DNA from 4 places in the Kitasatospora sp. NPDC086009 genome. Region 2 is predicted to be linked to each of the others. Evidence: riboswitches for the same ligand, from Rfam matches in the RefSeq annotation. Region 2 holds a riboswitch; each other region holds the start of a gene.
The links. Region 2 has a riboswitch for cobalamin ahead of ACIF6L_RS22735 (cobalamin biosynthesis protein). Riboswitches for the same ligand answer to the same signal wherever they lie in the genome.
Positions count from the first base shown of each region.

Region 1: it holds a riboswitch for cobalamin, as region 2 does, so the genes downstream of both, metE (5-methyltetrahydropteroyltriglutamate--homocysteine S-methyltransferase) here and ACIF6L_RS22735 (cobalamin biosynthesis protein) in region 2, are expected to answer to the same signal.
Region 3: it holds a riboswitch for cobalamin, as region 2 does, so the genes downstream of both, ACIF6L_RS17685 (ribonucleoside-diphosphate reductase subunit alpha) here and ACIF6L_RS22735 (cobalamin biosynthesis protein) in region 2, are expected to answer to the same signal.
Region 4: it holds a riboswitch for cobalamin, as region 2 does, so the genes downstream of both, ACIF6L_RS28175 (HoxN/HupN/NixA family nickel/cobalt transporter) here and ACIF6L_RS22735 (cobalamin biosynthesis protein) in region 2, are expected to answer to the same signal.

Region 1 is NZ_JBITSA010000014.1:225,271-230,004, forward strand. It holds gene ACIF6L_RS28770 (M48 family metalloprotease) at 1-595, shown strand, start outside; gene ACIF6L_RS28775 (MarR family winged helix-turn-helix transcriptional regulator) at 860-1,486, shown strand; gene ACIF6L_RS28780 (CopD family protein) at 1,580-1,861, shown strand; gene cobF (precorrin-6A synthase (deacetylating)) at 1,824-2,582, opposite strand; gene ACIF6L_RS28790 (hypothetical protein) at 2,734-2,889, opposite strand; cobalamin riboswitch at 2,982-3,135, shown strand; gene metE (5-methyltetrahydropteroyltriglutamate--homocysteine S-methyltransferase) at 3,294-4,734, shown strand, end outside.
Region 2 is NZ_JBITSA010000009.1:240,924-245,657, reverse strand. It holds gene ACIF6L_RS22745 (alpha/beta hydrolase) at 1-804, opposite strand, end outside; gene ACIF6L_RS22740 (transcriptional regulator) at 1,127-1,840, opposite strand; cobalamin riboswitch at 2,053-2,245, shown strand; gene ACIF6L_RS22735 (cobalamin biosynthesis protein) at 2,339-3,310, shown strand; gene ACIF6L_RS22730 (cobyric acid synthase) at 3,307-4,734, shown strand, end outside.
Region 3 is NZ_JBITSA010000006.1:254,124-258,857, forward strand. It holds gene ACIF6L_RS17685 (ribonucleoside-diphosphate reductase subunit alpha) at 1-2,145, opposite strand, end outside; cobalamin riboswitch at 2,334-2,474, opposite strand; gene ACIF6L_RS17690 (hypothetical protein) at 2,845-4,128, shown strand; gene ACIF6L_RS17695 (glycoside hydrolase family 26 protein) at 4,298-4,734, shown strand, end outside.
Region 4 is NZ_JBITSA010000014.1:102,095-106,828, forward strand. It holds gene ACIF6L_RS28150 (Fpg/Nei family DNA glycosylase) at 1-192, shown strand, start outside; gene ACIF6L_RS28155 (DUF3995 domain-containing protein) at 254-706, opposite strand; gene ACIF6L_RS28160 (RNA polymerase sigma factor) at 845-1,363, shown strand; gene ACIF6L_RS28165 (SRPBCC family protein) at 1,360-1,839, shown strand; partial or broken gene ACIF6L_RS28170 (ArsR/SmtB family transcription factor) at 2,021-2,359, opposite strand; cobalamin riboswitch at 2,441-2,633, shown strand; gene ACIF6L_RS28175 (HoxN/HupN/NixA family nickel/cobalt transporter) at 2,666-3,838, shown strand; gene rpmG (50S ribosomal protein L33) at 3,952-4,116, opposite strand; gene ACIF6L_RS28185 (M24 family metallopeptidase) at 4,497-4,734, shown strand, end outside.

The DNA.
Region 1 (4,734 bases), on a different contig from region 2:
TGACGGGGTGGCCGACGGCGACGTGCTGGTGGTGCCGGGCGGCGACGCGGAGGCCTTCGCCCTGCCCGGCTTCCGCGGGCGCCCCGGGCGCGTCGTGGTGACCTCGGGCATGGTGCGCGAACTCGGTCCGGCGGAGCGCGAGGTGCTGCTCGCGCACGAGCGGGCCCACCTGGCGGGGCGCCACCACGTGCTGTCCGTCGTCACGGACCTCGCGGCGGCGGCGCACCCGGCGCTGCGGGGCCTGCGGGAGGCGCTGGGCTTCCACCTGGAACGGTGGGCCGACGAGGCCGCGGCCGGGTCGGTGGGGGACCGCCGGCTGGCGGCGACGGCGATCGCGCGGGCGGCGCTGGCCGGGTCCGCCGCCACCCGGGCGGGCGGGAGCCGGAACCCGCTGCTGTCGGTGGGCGCCGGTCCGGTGCCGCGGCGGGTCGAGGCGCTGCTGGGGTCGGTGCCGGTCCTGCCGCGCGGTCGCGCGATGCGGGTGGGCGTGGCCTGGCTGGTGGCGGTGGTGGCGGTGTCGGTGCTGGTCCCGGGGCTGGCGTACGGGCTGCACGAGTACGTGGAGTACGCCGCGCGGGCCGTGTCGGGCCGGTGACGGGCCGTTGTCGGCGCCGGCCGCCGGCCGCCGGCGGCGGGGGAGCGGGTGTCGCGGACGACATCGATGTAGACCGATCGGCGCGGCGCGGCTATCGTTGGCCTCGGTGCGCCGTGCGGCGCGATGCGGCGCCGTGCCCGGCGCGGCGCGCGAGCGGGTTTCGCGGCCCTTCGGTGATCGGCGTTCGGCAGTGTGGCATGGCGTCGGTGGTCCCGTGACCCCCGCCGGAGGTGGTGCAGCCCTCCACCAGCGATTGGATGCGACGTGTACGACAGGGGGAAGGGATCGTCGAGTCCCTTCGAGCAGACCGTCCACCTCCTGTCGGCGGCCGGCCGGGCGGCGGACGCCCTGCTCGCGGCGCGCCTGGAGTTCCGGGGGATGAGCCCGGCGCACCTGTCCGTCCTCTCCACGCTGGCCCGGCTGGGCCCGCACGCCCGGCCCGATCTGGTCGCCGGGATCGACGGGGGTGCGGTCGACACCGCGCAGACCCTCGACGATCTCGTCGCGGCGGGCCTGGTGCAGTCCCTGTTCGTCCAGGTCGGCGGTCGGCACGAGGTGCTGACGCTCACCTCCTCGGGGCAGCTCGCGCTGGAGATCCTGCACAGCGACGAGTCGGCCGTGCAGGACGACCTGCTGGTGTCCCTGACGCGCGGTGAGCGCACCCAGTTGAACTCCCTGCTGCGGCGGGTGTGCGCCGCCGCCGCCCGTAGCGGCTCGGCGGGTTCGGCTCCGCGCCGGGCCGCCGACTGGGTCCTGACCCGCGAACGCCGTACGGAGTGGGCCGTCGAGCGCGAGGGCGCCGGCGGGGCAGCCGGGGCGCCCGGGGTGGCCGGCGAGCGGTCCGAGGACGTGGCCGATCGGGACGACGGCGGGGCCCCGGCCGGTTCGTAGCCGTCCCGCCTCACCAGGTGAAACGGGCGCCGCGCGCTACTGATCGGTCACCCCGGCCGCCTCGGCGACGGGGCCGGCCTGCTCTGGGCCGAGATGTGGCGCCGCTTCAGTCCGGTCGCGATGATCTGCGTCGGCGCGGTCACCGTCGCCGGCCTCTGGCTCGGCCGGAAGCACGTCGGCGCGGTCTCCCCGCTCTGGACCACCGGCTACGGCACCGCCCTGCTGGTCGAGATCCTGCTGGTCGTCGGCCCGGTCACCGCGGGCGCCTTCAACCAGTTCCGGCTGATGCCCCGGATCGCCCGGGCCCCGGGCCGGTCGGCCCGGGGGCGGGTGTGGGTCAGCTCCCGGAGCGGCGGAGGAGGTAGGTGTCCATGATCCAGCCCTTGCGTTCGCGGGCCTCGTCGCGGAGCGCGCGGATCCGGGGGGCGGTTTCGGCGAGGGGGCCGGCGACGAGGATCTCGTCCGGGGTGCCCAGGTAGGCGCCGTAGAAGATCTCCAGCCCCTCGGGGTCGATCCCGGTGAACGCGGCCCGCCCGTCCAGCATCACCACCACGTCGTCCACCTGCTCGGGGAAGCCCTCGGCGAGACGGCGGCCGGTGGTGATCTGCAGCGGGCGGCCGACCCGGGTCAGGGTGGTGCGGTGCCGGGCGGCGAGCGCCGAGACGCTGCTGATGCCCGGGACCACCTCGTACCCGAAGGTGGTGCCGCCGCGGGCCAGGACCTCGTCGATCACGGCGATGACGCTGTCGTAGAGGCTCGGGTCGCCCCAGACCAGGAACGCGCCGGTCTCCTCCGGGCCGAGGTGTTCGGCGACCAGCCGCTCGACCAGGTCGGCCCGGCGGGTGCGCCAGTCGTCCACGGCCGCGGTGTACGCCGGGGTGGCGCGGTCCCGCTCGGCGTCCGCGACCTCGATGACGCGGTGGCCCGGGCGGCCGTGCTCGGTCAGCAGCTGCCGGCGCAGCCGGATGAGGTCCTGCCGTTCCTCGTTCTTGTCGAGGATGAAGAAGACGTCGGTGCGGGCGAGGGCCTTGACCGCCTGCAGGGTGAGGTGGTCGGGATCGCCCGCCCCGATGCCGATGAGGAAGATGTGCCGCATGACAGTGATTGTGCCGTGCGGCTGCCCGTCCGCCGGGCGGGGCCGGTCCCGGGCGAACGGCCGGGTGGGCCGCGGAGGACCGGTCCGGCGGCGCTGTGACGTCATGCGCGTGCCCCTGACCCGGCCTTTCGGCCGTCGCCATGACGGCCCGTCATGTTCTGACTCCGCCGTTGGGGGTAGCCGGCACGGCGTGCGCGGCGGCGAGCACCTTGGCCGGGGTGACCAGCACGTCCTTCTTGACGCGCTCGTCCTCGACCACCACCTGAACTGCCCGGGCGGCCGGGGGCCGCCGGGGCCGTCCGGCCATCCGCGATCCGGACAATCACTGACGCGCCGCCGGCGATGGGCCTAGGGTGGGCGGTGCAGTCGGTTCGCCGTGTCCTCCAGCCACGGCGTCGCAAGAGGGAACCCGGTGGGAATCCGGGACTGCCCCGCAGCGGTGAGTGGGAACGACCGCCGTCACATGCACTGGGCCCAGCCGGGCCCGGGAAGCGACGGCCAGTAGGTGTCCGGCCTGGAAGCCAGGCGGACGTGCCCGCGAGTCCGAAGACCTGCCACTGCCCGCGTGCACCCCGCACGCGGTGATCTCGGTGACCTCGAGGGCGGGTCGGCGGAGCGGGCGGGCCCACCCCGGTGCCCTGCCCCCACTGCCGTACCTCCACGCCGTCGTGCTCTCCCGGGATCGCAGCGCGACTCGCGAAGGAGAGTTCCGTGTCACCGAGTTCCACCACCCCGCAGGCCACCGTGTACGGCTACCCGAGGCAGGGTGCCGACCGGGAGCTGAAGAAGGCCGTCGAGGGGTACTGGGCGGGCCGCGTCGACGCCGCCGCCCTGCACGCCACCGCCGCCGTCCTGCGCCGCGCCAACTGGCGGCAGCTGGCGGACGCGGGCATCACCGAAGTCCCCACCGGCGACTTCTCGCTCTACGACCACGTCCTGGACACCACGGTCGCGGTCGGCGCGATCCCGGCCCGCCACCGCGCCGCCGTCGACACCGACCCGCTGGACGGCTACTTCGCCATGGCGCGCGGCACCCAGGATGTCGCACCGCTGGAGATGACCAAGTGGTTCGACACCAACTACCACTACCTCGTACCGGAGTTGGGCCCGGACACGGTCTTCGCCGCGAACTCCGCCAAGCCGGTCTCCGAACTGCGTGAGGCGCTCGGCCTCGGCCACCGCCCCCGGCCCGTGCTGGTCGGACCGCTGACCTACCTGCTGCTCGCCAAGCCCGCCCCCGGCGTGGCCGCCGACTTCCGGCCGGTCACCCTGCTGGACCGGCTGCTGCCCGTCTACGCGGAACTCCTCGCCGACCTGCGGGCCGCCGGCGCCGACTGGGTCCAGCTGGACGAGCCCGCGCTCGTCCAGGACCGCACCCCGGCCGAACTGAACGCCGCCACCCGCGTCTACCGCGAGCTCGGTGCGCTCACCGACCGCCCGCGACTGCTGGTCACCAGCTACTTCGACCGGCTCGGCGAGGCCCTGCCCGTCCTGGCCAAGGCCCCGATCGAGGGCATCGGCCTGGACTTCACCGGCCCCGGCGCCGCCAACCTCGACGACCTCGCCGCCGTCGGCGGAGTGCCCGGCAAGCGCCTGGTCGCGGGCGTGGTGGACGGCCGCAACATCTGGATCAACAACCTGGAGAAGTCCCTCGCCACCCTCGGCACGCTGCTCGGCCTGGCCGACCGGGTCGACGTCGCACCGTCCTGCTCGCTGCTGCACGTCCCGCTCGACGCCGACCTGGAGCGCGACCTCGACCCGCAGGTCGCCCGCTGGCTCGCCTTCGCCCGTCAGAAGACCACCGAGGTCGCCACCCTGGCCCGCGGCCTGGCCCACGGCACCGATACCATCGCGGCCCAACTGGCCGCCAACCGGGCCGACCTGGCCTCCCGTGCCGGCTCGGCGCTGACCCGCGACCCGGCCGTCCGGGCCCGGGTCGCCGCCACCGCCCCCGAGGACGCCCGCCGCGCCCCGGCCTACCCCGAGCGCGCCGAGGCGCAGCGGGCCCGGCTCGGTCTGCCGCTGCTGCCGACCACCACCATCGGCTCCTTCCCGCAGACCACCGAACTGCGCACCGCCCGCGCCGACCTGCGCGCCGGCCGCATCGACGACGGCACCTACCGGGACCGGATGCGGGCCGAGGTCCGCGAGG
Region 2 (4,734 bases):
CCGGCGGGCGGTGGCCGACCAGTCGAGCACGGGCGAGTCCAGCACCAGGCCGCTGATCGAGGAGGCCCAGGCGGAGCGGGCCGCGGTCTGCAGGACCATGGTCGCGCCGAGCGACCAGCCGTACAGGATGACCCGCCCGGCGCCGCTGTCCAGGGCCAGCCGCAGGGCCGCCTCGACGTCGCGCCACTCGGTCTCGCCGAAGTGGCCGAGGCCGTCCGGGGAGGCCGGCGCGCCCTCGTCGCCGCGGTAGGTGACGGCCAGGACGGGCAGCGCGAGCCGGTGCAGGACGGGCATCACCGGCAGGGTCTGCTGCCGGTCGGCGCCGGGGCCGTGCACCAGGATCACCCAGGTGCCCCGCTTGCCGTCCAGCCGCCAGGCGGGTAGCGCGCCCAGCTCGCCCTGGACGGCGGTCTCGGTGTACGGCAGGCCGAGGGCGCTGGTCGGGTCGCCGAGGTGGACGCGGGGCGTGAAGCGGACCGCGGTACCGGGGGCCAGGGTGCCGCGGTCGGCGCGGACCAGCCGGCGGGTGACGCCCCGCTCGTCGGCGTGCAGGATCTCGCCGACCACCGCGTGGCCTCCGTCGCCCCACTCGACGGCCCAGCGGCCGGGGCGGGCGCTCTCGGCGCTGCGGGTGAAGGTGGCCCGTCCGGCGGCGAGGGTCAGCACCACGACGGGGCCGGCGGCCCGCTCCCGGCCGACCGCCGGGCGGACCATCCGCTCGGAGGCCCTCCGGCCGATCAGCAGGACGGCGGCCCCGGTGCCGACGGCGGCGGCCGCCACGGCGGCTGCGGTTCCCCAACGCATATCGCTCCCCGCTCTGTTGGTCGCGGACTGGGCAGTCTGCCCACCAGTCCACTCGCGGGGGCGCCACCCGGCCACCGGACGCGGCCGTCCGGGTCACGGCGGCACGGGTCTTGGCCGGGTCACCGCGGCGCGGGTCTCGGCCGGGTCACCGCGGCGCGGGTCTCGGCCGGGTCACCGCGACACGGGAAGCGGCTGCGAGAAGCGACGGCGCGGTTCTCGGCCCTCTGGTCACGGCGGCGCGGGAAGCGGCAGAGGGAGAGGGCAGGGAGGGAGAGGGCAGGGAGGGGGAGGCGCCGCGCGGGGGCGGCGCGGTAGCGGCCCGTCAGACCGGGATCTCGGTCTCCAGGCGCTCCAGCAGCTCCCAGAACCGCTCGCCGAGCGGCCGGGCCGCCGCCGCGCGGGTGTCCGCCGCCGGGGCCGGGGAGCCCCAGCTGCCGGCGCCCCAATGGGAGGTGACCTGGTACTCGTTCTGCAGCGCCGTCAGCACGGCGGTGAGGTCGACCTCGTGCACCGGCACGATCCGGCCGATCGGCCGGAGCTGCGCCTGCCAGCGGCCGTCCACGCACTGCCGCAGCCGCCGGTCCAGCTCCTGCGCCCGGCCGGTCACCGCGACCAGCTCGCGCAGGGTCGTGCCGAGCACCTGGGCCAGCGCGTGGGTCTGCTCCTGGTCGCCGTCCCACTGACCGGTCGCCTCGGCCCGCTGGTACCGGTCCAGTGCGAGGCCGATCCGGTGGGCCGCGCTCTCCTGGTTGAGCTCCCGGGCGACCCGGAAGTCCCGCAGCCGGGCCGGGCGGACGCCCATCAGCTGGGCCGGCGGGCACCAGAGCGCCCGGGCCAGGGCGATGAACTCGTCCTCGGCGGGGCGCAGCTCGCCGCTCTCCCAGCCGAGCACGTGGGAGGGCAGCAGCCGGACGCCGTGCGCGGCCATGCCCTCGACCACCTGCTCGGGGGTCAGCCCGAGGCCGGCGCGGTGCGCGCGGGCGGCCGCGGGCGAGAAGGGCACCGGGGGCACGGCGGGTGGCTGTCTGCGTCGCATGGCCCGACGGTAGGGGGCGGTCCGGCCGCCCCCCAGCCGCCGAACACACGAAGCGGGCCCGGAGGCTCCTCCGGGCGACTGGACGATCGCACAGGCTGTCATGCCCCTGCGGGGGGTGCCGATCGGAGGTAGCGACGGCGTCGGGCGGTCCGGCTCCGCTGTGACCAACCCCTCCGTGACCTTGGTTGACGCACGGTTCGGCCGCGTGATGGGATCCTTCAGCCAAACGGAGGCATGCAGAGGAAGCCGGTGCGAGTCCGGCGCGGTCCCGCCACTGTCACCGGGGAGCACACTCGGAGTCCCTCCTCCGCCGGCCACGGCGCCGGAGGGGGCCCATCGCGGCGGGCCGTCAGAAGCCGCCGCCGGGCCCGGGGGTGCGTTCGACCCGGAAGCCAGGAGACTCTCGCCCCCGGTACGTCGATCCAGGGCGCGGACCCTGAGTGAGGACACGCACGCGATGCAGGCTGCCCCGACCTTCCGAGCCCTCTGCTGTCCACCGTGCGCCCGCTGACCCGCGCCGCCGCCTTCGCCCTGGGGGCCGCGGCCGGGTACCTCGCCGACGCCCGCTTCGCCGACCCGCGCCGCGGCCACCCGGTGGCCGTCTTCGGCGGCGCGGCCGGCCGGCTGGAGCGGCGGATCTGGCGGGACGACCGCGCCGTCGGAACGGCTTTCACGGCGCTCTGCGTGGGCACCGTCGCGGCCGGCGCGCTGGCGGCCGACCGCACCCTGGGCCGCCGGCCGCTCGGGCGGGCCGCGCTGGCCGCCGCCGCGACCTGGACGGTGCTCGGCGGCACCTCGCTCACCCGCGAGGCCCGCACGATCGGACGCTCGCTCGCCGCGCACGACCTCGCGGCGGCGCGGCAGCGGCTGCCGCACCTGTGCGGGCGGGACCCGAGCGCCCTCGACGAGGGGCAGATCGCCCGCGCGGTGGTCGAGTCGGTCGCCGAGAACACCGCCGACGCCGTGGTCAACGCACTCGTCTGGGGCGCCCTCGCGGGCACGCCCGGGCTGCTGGCGTTCCGCGCGGTCAACACCCTGGACGCGATGGTCGGCCACCGCTCGCCGCGCCACGCCCGGTTCGGCTGGGCCTCGGCGCGGCTGGACGACGTGGCGGGCTGGCCGGGCGCGCGGCTGACCGCGCTGCTGACCGTCGCCGCCGCGCCCGAGCCCCGGACGGCCTGGCGGGTCTGGCGCCGGGACGGCTCCGCCCACCCCAGCCCCAACGCGGGCCAGGCCGAGTCGGCCTTCGCCGGCGCCGTCGGCGTGCGGCTCGGCGGCACCCTGCGGTACGGCGCCCGGGTCGAGCACCGGCCGGTACTGGGCGGCGAGCTGCGGCCGGTGACGGTGGACGACATCGAGCGCGCCTGCCGGCTCTCCCGCCGGGTGGGACTGCTCGCACTGGGTACGACCGTCGCCGGGCACGCCGTCGTGCAGGCACTCAAGGCGGGGACGAGAAGGGGGAGCGCATGAGCAACGCACTGCTGGTCGCCGGGACGACCTCGGACGCCGGCAAGAGCGTGGTCACCGCGGGCATCTGCCGCTGGCTGGCCCGTCAGGGCGTCGCCGTGGCGCCGTTCAAGGCGCAGAACATGTCGCTGAACTCCTTCGTCACCGCCGACGGTGCCGAGATCGGCCGCGCCCAGGCGATGCAGGCCCAGGCGGCCCGGGTGGAGCCCGAGGCGGCGATGAACCCGGTACTGCTGAAGCCCGGCGCGGACGGCCGCAGCCAGGTGGTGCTGCTCGGCCGGGCGGTCGCCGAGGTCGGCGCGCTGGACTACCGCGACCGCAAGCCCGTCCTGCTGGAGCGAGCGCTGGAGTGCCTGGCCGACCTGCGCCGGCGCTACGACGTGGTGGTCTGCGAGGGCGCCGGATCGCCCGCCGAGATCAACCTGCGGGACCGGGACATCGCCAACATGGGCCTGGCCACCGCCGCCGGCCTGCCGGTCGTGGTGGTCGGCGACATCGACCGCGGCGGCGTGTTCGCCGCGATGTACGGGACGCTGGCGCTGCTGTCGGAGCAGGACCAGCGCCATGTGGCGGGCTGGTTCGTCAACAAGTTCCGCGGCGACGCGCGGCTGCTGGCGCCCGGGCTGGAGATGCTGCGCGAGCTGACCGGCCGTCCGGTGCTGGGCACCCTGCCGATGCTGTCCGGGCTCTGGCTTGACGCCGAGGACTCCCTGGACCTGACCACCGTGGTGGACCGCGCCGAGGGGCGCGGGCCGCTCGGCGCCGACGTGCTGCGGGTGGCCGTGGTGCGCTTCCCCCGGCTGTCCAACTTCACCGACGTGGACGCACTGGCCCAGGAACCCGGGGTGCTGGTCCGCTGGGCCACCCGGCCCGAGGAGCTGGCCGACGCCGACCTGGTGATCCTGCCCGGCACCCGGGCCACCGTGGCCGACCTGGCCTGGCTGCGCGAGCGCGGCCTGGAGCCGGCCCTCAGGGCCCGGGCCGCGGCCGGGCTGCCGGTCCTCGGCGTCTGCGGCGGCTACCAGATGCTCGCGCGCGCCATCCACGACGAGGTCGAGTCGAAGGCCGGTGCCGTCGACGGCCTCGGGCTGCTCCCGACGCACGTCCGGTTCGGCGCCGAGAAGGTGCTCGGCCGACCGGTCGGCGAGGCCTACGGGCAGCCGGTCCAGGGGTACGAGATCCACCACGGGATCGTCACCGTGGAGGGCGGAGAGGCGTTCCTGGACGGCTGCCGGGTGGGGGCGGTCTGGGGCACGACCTGGCACGGCGCGCTGGAGAACGACGGCTTCCGGCGCGCGCTGCTGCGCGAGGTCGCCGCTCTGTCGGGCCGGGCGTTCGTGCCCGCGCCGGACACCTCGTTCGCCGAGGCGCGCGAGGCCCGGCTGGACCGGCTGGGCGACCTGATCGAGGAGCACGCGGACACCGAC
Region 3 (4,734 bases), on a different contig from region 2:
GTCGATGTACGGCATCCGGGCGGCGGCCAGGTCGATCAGCGCGCGCTGGGGCAGCTCCCAGGCCGTGCGGTACAGCGAACGGACCTCGGCGGGCAGCCAGTTGAGGTCCTGGACGGAGCCGTTGGCGTCGCGCAGCGCGTCCCGGGTCTGCTGGTCCCAGACGCCGAGCTCCTTCAGCTCGCGCACCAGGTACGGGTTGACCTGGAGGAACTCGCCGGAGAGGGTCTCGCGCTTGAACAGGTTGGAGACCTGCGGCTCGATGCACTCGTACACACCGGCGATCGAGGCGATCGTGGCGGTGGGGGCGATGGCGAGCAGCAGCGAGTTGCGCAGACCGGTCTCGGCGATCCGGGCGCGCAGCGCCTCCCAGCGGCCGGCCCAGTGCGGCGCGGCCGAACCGAAGTGGTCGATGTGCAGCTCGCCGCGGGCGGCGCGGGTCTCGCCGTAGGCCTCGTGGCGGCCCAGCTGCTCGGCCAGGTCGGCGGAACGCTCGTACGCGGTGAGCATGATGCGCTCGGCGATGAGGGTGGAGAGGGCCTTCGCCTCGGCGGAGTCGAAGTCCAGGCGGAGCTGGAAGAAGACGTCCTGGAGGCCCATCACGCCGAGGCCGACCGGGCGCCAGCGCGAGTTGGACGCGCCGGCCTCGGGGGTCGGGTAGAAGTTGATGTCCACCACGCGGTCGAGGAAGGTGACGGCGGTGCGGACGGTGGCGTCCAGGCGGTCCCAGTCCATCGCGTTCAGCAGGTCGGCGGCGGTGGCACCGGGGGCGACGTGGGCGCCGAGGTTGACCGAGCCGAGGTTGCAGACGGCGGTCTCGGAGTCGTCCGTGACCTCCAGGATCTCGGTGCAGAGGTTGGAGCTGTGCACCGTGCGGCCCGGCAGCGCGGTCTGGTTGGCGGCGCGGTTGGAGGCGTCCTTGAAGGTCATCCAGCCGTTGCCGGTCTGCGCCAGGGTGCGCATCATCCGGGAGTAGAGGGTCTGCGCCGGGATGGTGCGGACGGCCTTGCCGGCCTGCTCGGCCTTCAGGTACGCCTCGTCGAACTCGGCGCCCCAGAGGTCGACCAGCTCGGGCACGTCGGCGGGGGAGAACAGCGACCAGTCGGCGTTCGCGTTGACGCGGCGCATGAACTCGTCCGGGATCCAGTGCGCCAGGTTGAGGTTGTGGGTGCGGCGCGCCTCCTCACCGGTGTTGTCGCGCAGCTCCAGGAACTCCTCGATGTCCGCGTGCCAGGTCTCCAGGTAGACGCAGGCCGCGCCCTTGCGGCGGCCGCCCTGGTTGACCGCGGCGACCGAGGAGTCGAGGGTGCGCAGGAACGGGACGATGCCGTTGGACTTGCCGTTGGTGCCCCGGATCAGGCTGCCGCGCGAGCGGATCCGCGAGTAGGACAGGCCGATGCCGCCGGCGTGCTTGGAGAGGCGGGCGATCTGGGCATACCGGGAGTAGATCGAGTCCAGGTTGTCCAGCGGCGAGTCCAGCAGGTAGCAGCTCGACATCTGCGGGTGCTTGGTGCCGGAGTTGAAGAGCGTCGGCGAGGAGGTCAGGTACTCCAGCCGGCTCATCAGGCCGTACAGCTCGGAGACCTCGCGCACCGACTGCTCGTTGTCGCCGACCGCCAGACCACAGGCGACGCGGAGCAGGAACTGCTGCGGGGTCTCGACGACCTTGCGGGTGATCGGGTGGCGCAGCAGGTACCGGGACTGCACGGTGCGCAGGCCGAAGTACTCGAAGCGGCCGTCGCCCTCGGGGTCGATCAGCGCGTTCAGGGCGGTGGCGTGCTTGGCGACGAAGTCGGCGGTGGAGTCGCCGATCAGGCCCTCGGCGTGGCCGACCGCGATCGAGTCCGAGAAGGTGACCGAACCCTGGCTCACCGCCTCGTCGACGATCTCCAGCGCGAGCAGTCGCGCGGCGAGCTTCGAGTACTGCGGGTCCTCGGCGATCATCGACGCTGCGGCGTCCACGGCCAGCCCGCGCAGCTCGGCGAAGTCCGAGCCGGCGTGGCGGCCGCGCAGCGCGGCGGCGGCGACATGGCCGGGGTCCACCTGGGGGAGGTCGGCGCTGCGGTCGGTCAGCAGCCGGAGCAGTGCGCCACCGGGGTCGGACACCGTCGGGTCGACGGGGGCGGAGCTGGAACCCTGGGCGGGCAGGGTGACTGAGGCAGCGGTGGTCAAGGCGCTCTCTCCTGGCGGCGATCGGCGTCGGCGGTGGCTCGGGCCGGACCGTTCGGGGCAGGGGAGCACGGCGCGCCGGCCCGGAGGCGGCGCGCGACGGTGGCATCCCCGGCCCGCCCGCGAGGCCCGGAAGTGGTGCTGGTGCGAAAGGCCTCTGCGGGGAGGCCAGGCGGCACGCCGTCGGCAGGTATTCGGACTCGCGGGCTCTGTCGGAGCCGCCCGCACACCGCTGCGGGGCAGTCCCGGACTCGCACCGGGTTCCCCTGCGTCGACAGCAGGGATGAGCATACATCTAGTGGTGTCCGCTCGATGCGACCCCACATGTTGTGCGGCGTCGCGTGTCGACGTGATCGCAGGTGGTACCGGCAAGAGGCCTTTCCCGGGCTGTTCCGGGGCCGTTCCGGGGCTGCGGCCGGCCCCCGGCCGCCCGCCGCGGGGGCCGGCGCCGGGGGCCGCCGCAGGGTCGTTCCAGGGCCTTCGCGGACCGCGGCGCAGGGCGTCGCCGGGACTGCCCGGGGCCCGGCCGGTGTTCGGATTCGGAAACGGATCGGCCACCGGGCAGGCCCGCCGTCAGGGGCATGCCCTACGATCTCGGCTCATGAGGGAGCGGAGCCAGCGGGTCGTCGACACCGACGTGATTCGCGGAGCGGCCGCCGAAGGCAGTGAGGGGGGCGCATGAGCGACGGAACGGGCACGCCCGGGGAGTGGAGCGGCCGACCCGGCTCGCCGGGGCAGCAGCCGCCCCCTCCCGCCGGGCCGGGTGGCGCGCAGAACCAGCAGCCGGGCACGCCCGGACAGCCGCCGCAGGGCCCGCCGCCCGCGCCGTACCCCGGCGCGCCGCAGCCGGTGCCGCCGGCCCCGGGCGGGTTCGGTCCGCCGCCCGCCTCGTACGGGCCGCCGGTGCCCGCGCCGCAGCCGGTCCAGCCGCCGGTGCCGTCCGTGCCGCAGCCGCCGCAGCAGGTCCAGCCGCCCGTGCCGCAGCCGGTCCCGCAGCCGGTCCCGCAGCAGCCGGCGCCGGTGCAGCCGCAGCCCCAGCCCCCGGTGCAGCCGCAGCATGTCCAGCCGCAGCCGCAGCCGCAGCCGCAGCAGCACCAGTGGCAGCCGCAGCCCCAGCAGCCCCAGCACCCGCACCCCCAGCCCCTGCCGCAGCACGCCGAGCCGGACTGGGCCGCCCTCGCGGACCGGAACGAGGCGGAGGCCAAGCGCAAGGGCCGGACGCGGATCATCGGCGGCGTGGTCGCCCTCCTGGTGGTCGGCGGCCTGGTCGCCGGCGGCCTGCTGTTCCTGAACAAGGGCGACGACAAGAAGCCGGTCGCGGATCCCACCGGCGCCGCCACGGCGGCCACCCAGCCGCCGGCGCCCACGGCGTCCGGCAAGGCGTCCCCGACGGCCACCCCGAGCGCCACGCCCGAGGACCCGTCGAAGCCGCTCTGGGAGGCGACCACCGACCCGGCTCCGCAGGACGCGGCGGCGCTCTTCTCGGCGCTCACCGTGACGGTCAACGGCGCCACCTGGAACCGCACCGTGGTTTCGCTCGACTCGCCCTGCTGGGACGGCAACTCCACGGTCGGCGGCCTCGGCAAGGTCCTCGGTGACCAGGGCTGCCGCCAGGTGCTCCGGGCCACCTACGTCTCCGGCGACAGCGCGGTGACGGTCGGCGTCGCGGTCTTCGACCACAAGCAGCAGGCCGAGACCGCGGTGAAGAACTACGTCGGCCACCTCAAGGGCGCCGCGGCCCCCGGCTCGCCGGCGTTCTGCACCACCCCCGGCTGCACCAACACCAAGGGCACCCTGGGCCGGTACGGCTTCTTCACCGTCGAGGGCTCCGCCAAGGGCGGCAACACCGCGGACGCCGCCGCGACCGCGGCCGCCGCGGGCTTCGACGAGCACGTGAAGAACCAGCTCCTCCAGCGCACCAAGGTGGCGGGCGGCGCACCGGCCGCCACCCCGGCGGGCTGACGGTCCGCCCGGTTCGGCCCGGTTCCGGCCGGGCCCGCCCCGGTTCGCGCCCGGCGGGTCCGCTCGCCCCGGCCCCGGGGGATGTGGCAGGCTCACCGCCTGTCAGTCGTACACGTGTTCCGGTTGTGACGGCGCAGGCCGGTGCCGGTGAGCATCCGGAGGAGTGTCCGTGGCCCTGCCCCGCGCGCTGCGTGCCAAACCGGCCGTGCTGGCCGCGGCCGGCGCGCTGCTCGCCGCCGGCGCGGTGGTGCTGGCCGGCCAGGACGGCCGGGCCGACGGCGACCGCCGGGACGCGCCCGCCCGCAGCACGCTCACCCTGGGCGGCGCCGGGCGCACCCTGGCGCCGGAGGTCGGCCGCGAGCTGCTGGCCCGCGACCCGCAGGCCTCGCCCAACGCGCGGGCCGTCCAGCAGCTCCTCGCCGACCTGGAGAGCGCGGCCCGCGCCGGCCGCTCCGGCGGGACGGTGATCGGCCAGCACGTCGAGGCGCACAACGAGCTCTACAACCCCGAGTACGGGGACTACCGGGGGACCAAGCCGGTCGGCTACTACTACAAGAAGGCCGCCGACATCACCGGCCGGCTGCCCGGCTTCGTCGAGACCGACCT
Region 4 (4,734 bases), on a different contig from region 2:
CGGATCGACACCGTCCGACCCGAGCACACCCCCGAGGCGATGGGCCGTCCGCCGCGGGTGGACGACCACGGCGGCGAGGTCTACGTCTACCGCCGGGCCGGCATGCCCTGCCTGGTCTGCGGCACCGAGGTCCGGACCGAGGCGCACGCCGCGCGCAACCTCTTCTGGTGCCCCACCTGCCAGCGGGCCTGAGGCGGCGCCGGCTGCCCGGTGCCCCGCGGGCGGTCGCGGGGCTGCCGGGGGAGGGGTGCGGTCAGCCGTCCGCCCCGGTACGGGCGACCGCCAGGGCGGCGGCCGCGGCGGCCAGGCAGAGCGGGGTGTAGAACGCCAGGTTGAGCCGGTAGAAGGCCGAGCCGGTGTCGACGCCGACCCCGGTGGCCCAGAGCAGCCCGGCCAGCCCGCGGGCGAGCAGTCCGGCGGCCACCGCGCGCGGCCCCCAGCGCAGCGCCACCGCCGGCAGCCGGCGGGCCGCGCCGTCCAACAGGCCGCCGCGGGCGAGCACCAGGGCCGAGCCGGAGAACAGCAGCGCCGCGAGCGGCAGGACGACCGGCGGGGTGAACGGCACCTCGGCGTTGAGCACCGCCCGGGAGAGTGACGCCGGGTCGGCGGCCGGCCAGGTGCGGCCGGTGGCCCAGTAGACGTGCAGCAGGGCGTCGGCGGCGAGCAGGCCGGCGACGGCGAGGGTGGCGGTACGGCGACGGTTCACGGTGGTCCTCCGGGGTTCCGACGGTGGGTCACCCCGCAGGAGCGGCCCACCCGGCCGGAGGTTCCCGTGACGAGCGTCACAGTGGGAAGTTGGGGGAGGGAGGGAACGTCCGGCCGGTCCGGCGCCTCTGATGCGGGTGTGGATGGTCCCGACACCCGAACCGCCGACCGGCTCGCCGGCCTGGTCCGTGCCGCCCAGCGAGGCGACCAACTGGCCGTCAGCGAGCTGCTGGAGCTGGTCGCGCCCTACGTCCGCCGGCTCTGCGGTCCGATCGCGCTGGACGACGGCCCCGACGCGACGCAGGAGGCGCTGATCGCCGTCTTCCGCAAGCTGGGCCAGCTCCAGGACCCGGCCGCGCTGTTCGGCTGGGTCCGCTCGATCGCCGTGCGGGAGGCCGTCCGGCACGTCCGGCGGGTCGCCCGCTGCGTCCCGGCCGACCTCTCCGAGCTGCCCCGCCCCGGCGACCCGCAGCTGGCCACCGACATCCAGGACGTCCTCGCCCGGCTGACGCCGGAGCACCGCGCCGTGCTGGTGCTGCGCGACCTGGAGGGGCTCGACGAGCGGTCCACCGCAGAACTGCTGGGCGTGGCACCCGGCACCGTGAAGTCCCGGCTCTCCCGGGCCCGGCTCGGCTTTCGAAGGGCGTGGCAGCAGTGAGCGCACCGACCCCCTGGCCGACGGCGGCCTTCGACCCGGTCCGCCGGCTGCATGTGATCGCCGCCGTCACCCCCGGCGCCGCCGTCCGGGAGGCGCTGATCGACGCGCCGTTCGAGCGGGTCTGGGCGGCCGCGGCCGACCTGGAGGAGGGGCTCCCGCGCTGGCTGCCGGACATCCGGTCGGTCCGCGTGGCCGGGAGCCCGGCGGACGGTCGCACCGAGGCGCTGGTGACCGGCCACACCCGGCTGCGGGCCCGTTTCGACGTCGAGCTGACGCCCGGGTGGTGCCTGATGCGCAGCCGCTTCCTGCTGGGCGGGATGGCGGCCCGCGCCGAGGCCGGAGGCACCCGCTTCGCCTTCCTCGGCGCGTTCCGGCTCCCCGGCGCGGGTCTGCTCGACCGGGCCCTGCGGCCCGCGACGGACCCGCTGGCCCGGCGCTCGCTGGAGCGCTTCGAACGGCTGGTGCGGGAGGGGTGAGGCGGGCCCCGGGCGCGACGGCCCGGGGCGCCGGGTCGGTGTTCCGCGGGCGCAGCCGGTCAGCCGGGAGCCGGTCAGCCGGTCAGCCGGTCGCGGCGGCCCGGGGTGCGGAGGGCTCGCCGCCGGTGGCGTCGCTCCCGGTGGCGGGCTCGCCGTGCTCGTGGTGGTCCGCGGCGGCGCATTCGTCGAGGAGGGGGCGCAGGGCCTCGTCCACGAGCCGGTAGCGCACCACGCGGCCGTCCTTGTCGCCGGTGACCACACCCGCGGTGCGCAGCAGCCGCAGCGCCTGCGAGACGGCCGGGTCGCGCATGCCGGTGGCGACCGCCAGGTCGGTGACGGCGAGCGGCCCGGCCCGGTGCAGGGCGAGCAGCAGGGCGAGCCGCCCCGGGTCGGCGAGCAGCGAGAACCGCTCGGCCCAGGACCGGACGTGCCCGGGGTCGCCGATCGCGGCGATGGCCTCGCAGACCCGGTGCCCGTCGATGGTGCGGTGGCCCGCGCGGTCGGCCGGTACGAGATGCATGCGGACATTGTTGCAGCCCGTGGCTGTGATCCTGGACACCTGCGCAGGTGCGCAGCCTTGCAAGGGTGAGGTGCGGCCCCCTACGGTGTTGCCCGCCGTGGTGTTCGGGAAGACCGGTGACGGACCCTCAGGGTCCGGAGTCCGGAGCGGCCCTCGCCACTGTGATCGGGGGAGTCGTCCGTATCCACGACGCCACTGGGCGCCTCGCGCGCCTGGGAAGGCGGATCCGGAAGCCCCGTCAGCCAGGAGACCGGCCACGGCATCTCACGAACGTCTTTCCACGAGGTGCTGGAGCGTGATCCGAAGATGACCCTGCCCGAAACCGCCGCTGTTCCCGCGGCGTCCTCCGCCCTGCCGAGCTTCCGCTGGCGGCGCGAGGACACCCTCCGCACGGCCGGGTTGATGGGGGTGATCCTGGCCATGCACGTGGTGGCGTTCGGGACGCTGATCTTCCTGGTCGCCCCGGAGAAGTACGAGGTCGGTACCCAGGTCTTCGGGGTGGGCCTGGGCATCACCGCCTACACCCTCGGCATGCGGCACGCCTTCGACGCCGACCACATCGCGGTGATCGACAACACCACCCGCAAGCTCATGGCGGACGGCAAGCGGCCCGTCTCGGTGGGCTTCTGGTTCGCGCTCGGCCACTCCTCGATGGTGGTCCTGATGGCCGCCCTGGTGGCGGGCGGCGCCCAGCTGGCCAGCACGCTGATGGACGACGAGTCCACCACGCACCAGTGGCTCGGTGTGGTCGGCACTTCCGCGTCCGGTGTCTTCCTCTACCTGATCGGCGCGCTCAACCTGGCGGCGCTGTTCGGCATCCTCAAGGTGTTCCGGTCGATGAAGGCCGGTCGGTTCGACGAGGCGGAGCTGGAGGAGCACCTCAACTCGCGCGGTCTGATGGCCCGGGTGCTGAACCGGGCGACCCGCTCGATCACGCGGCCCGGCCAGATGTTCCCGGTCGGCATGGTGCTCGGCCTCGGCTTCGATACGGCGACCGAGGTGACCCTGATGGTGATGGCCGGCTCCGGCGCGGCCGCCGGGCTGCCCTGGTACGCGATCGTCTGCCTGCCGCTGCTGTTCGCGTCCGGGATGAGCCTGTTCGACACGCTGGACGGGACGTTCATGAACTTCGCGTACCAGTGGGCGTTCTCCAACCCGGTGCGCAAGGTGTACTACAACCTGACCATCACCGGGCTGTCGATCGCGGTGGCGTTCATCATCGGCACCATCGAGCTGGTCGCCGTGCTGCACGAGAAGCTGGACCTCACCGACCCGGTCAGCGGCTGGATCGCGGACATCTCGCTGGACAACGTCGGCTACGCGATCGTCGGGCTGTTCGTGGTGGTCTGGGGGGCGGCGATCGCCTACTGGCGCCTCGCCGGCGTCGAACAGCGCTGGAGCCCGAAGCCGGTGGTACCGGCCGACGGGGTGCCCGCCCAGGGGGCAGCGGCCGACGAGGCCGCCGGGGTCACCAAGTAGTCGGCCCCGACGGCCCGCGGCACCGCGGTGTCACGAGGCGGCGCCCACCCGGTCCGTTCGGGTGGGCGCCGCCTCGCCGTGGTCCGCGTGCCATGCCGGGCCCACGGGGGAGGTCAGCGCTCCTCGCGGAAGTCGACGTGTCGGCGCGCGACCGGGTCGTACTTGCGCAGCACCAGCCGGTCGGCGTCGGTGCGGCGGTTCTTGCGGGTCACATAGGTGAAGCCGGTCTCGGCCGTGGACCTGAGCTTGACGACGGGGCGCAGTTCGCTGCGGGCCATGGTTCTCCTCCTCCGAGGGGTGGGCGGTCGGGAAACGGCTTCCGCCGAAATGGAAGTCGTTTTCATGGGGTCCAACACGGCCTCCGCCCCGCCCATTCCCCGGCGGGCGGTGGAGGCGCTGGTCGGCCGCGCGATCGCGCACGCGCCGGGGCTCGTCGGGCGGCGCGCGCTCCCGCCGGCGGCTCCGGTCGTCCGGTCCGCCGCCCGCGCCGTCCGTTCGGGTGCGCGGCCGGTCGACCGGCCTCGGGGCCCCGGCACCGGTGCGGCGCCGGGGCCCGACGCCGCACCGGCAGACCGGCCGGGTGTCCGACCAGGGCCGTCCTGGTCCGGTCGGATCCGCTCGGCGGGCGGATCGGGGTGGGGCTCCGTAGGCTCGACGCATGTCTGATGCGTACGCGGTCCGGCGGGAGCGTCTGAGGGAGCACGGCAGTGCGGCCGGGGCCGATGCGGCGCTGATCACCCGGGCGGCGAACGTGCGGTACCTGACCGGTTGCCCGCCGTGCGGCGCGACGCTGCTGCTCACCCGGGAGCTGGCGCTGCTGGCGCTGCCGGACGACCTGCCGCCGGACGACACCGGTGAGCACCTGATCGTCGAGGACGTCACCCGGGTGCCGGTGG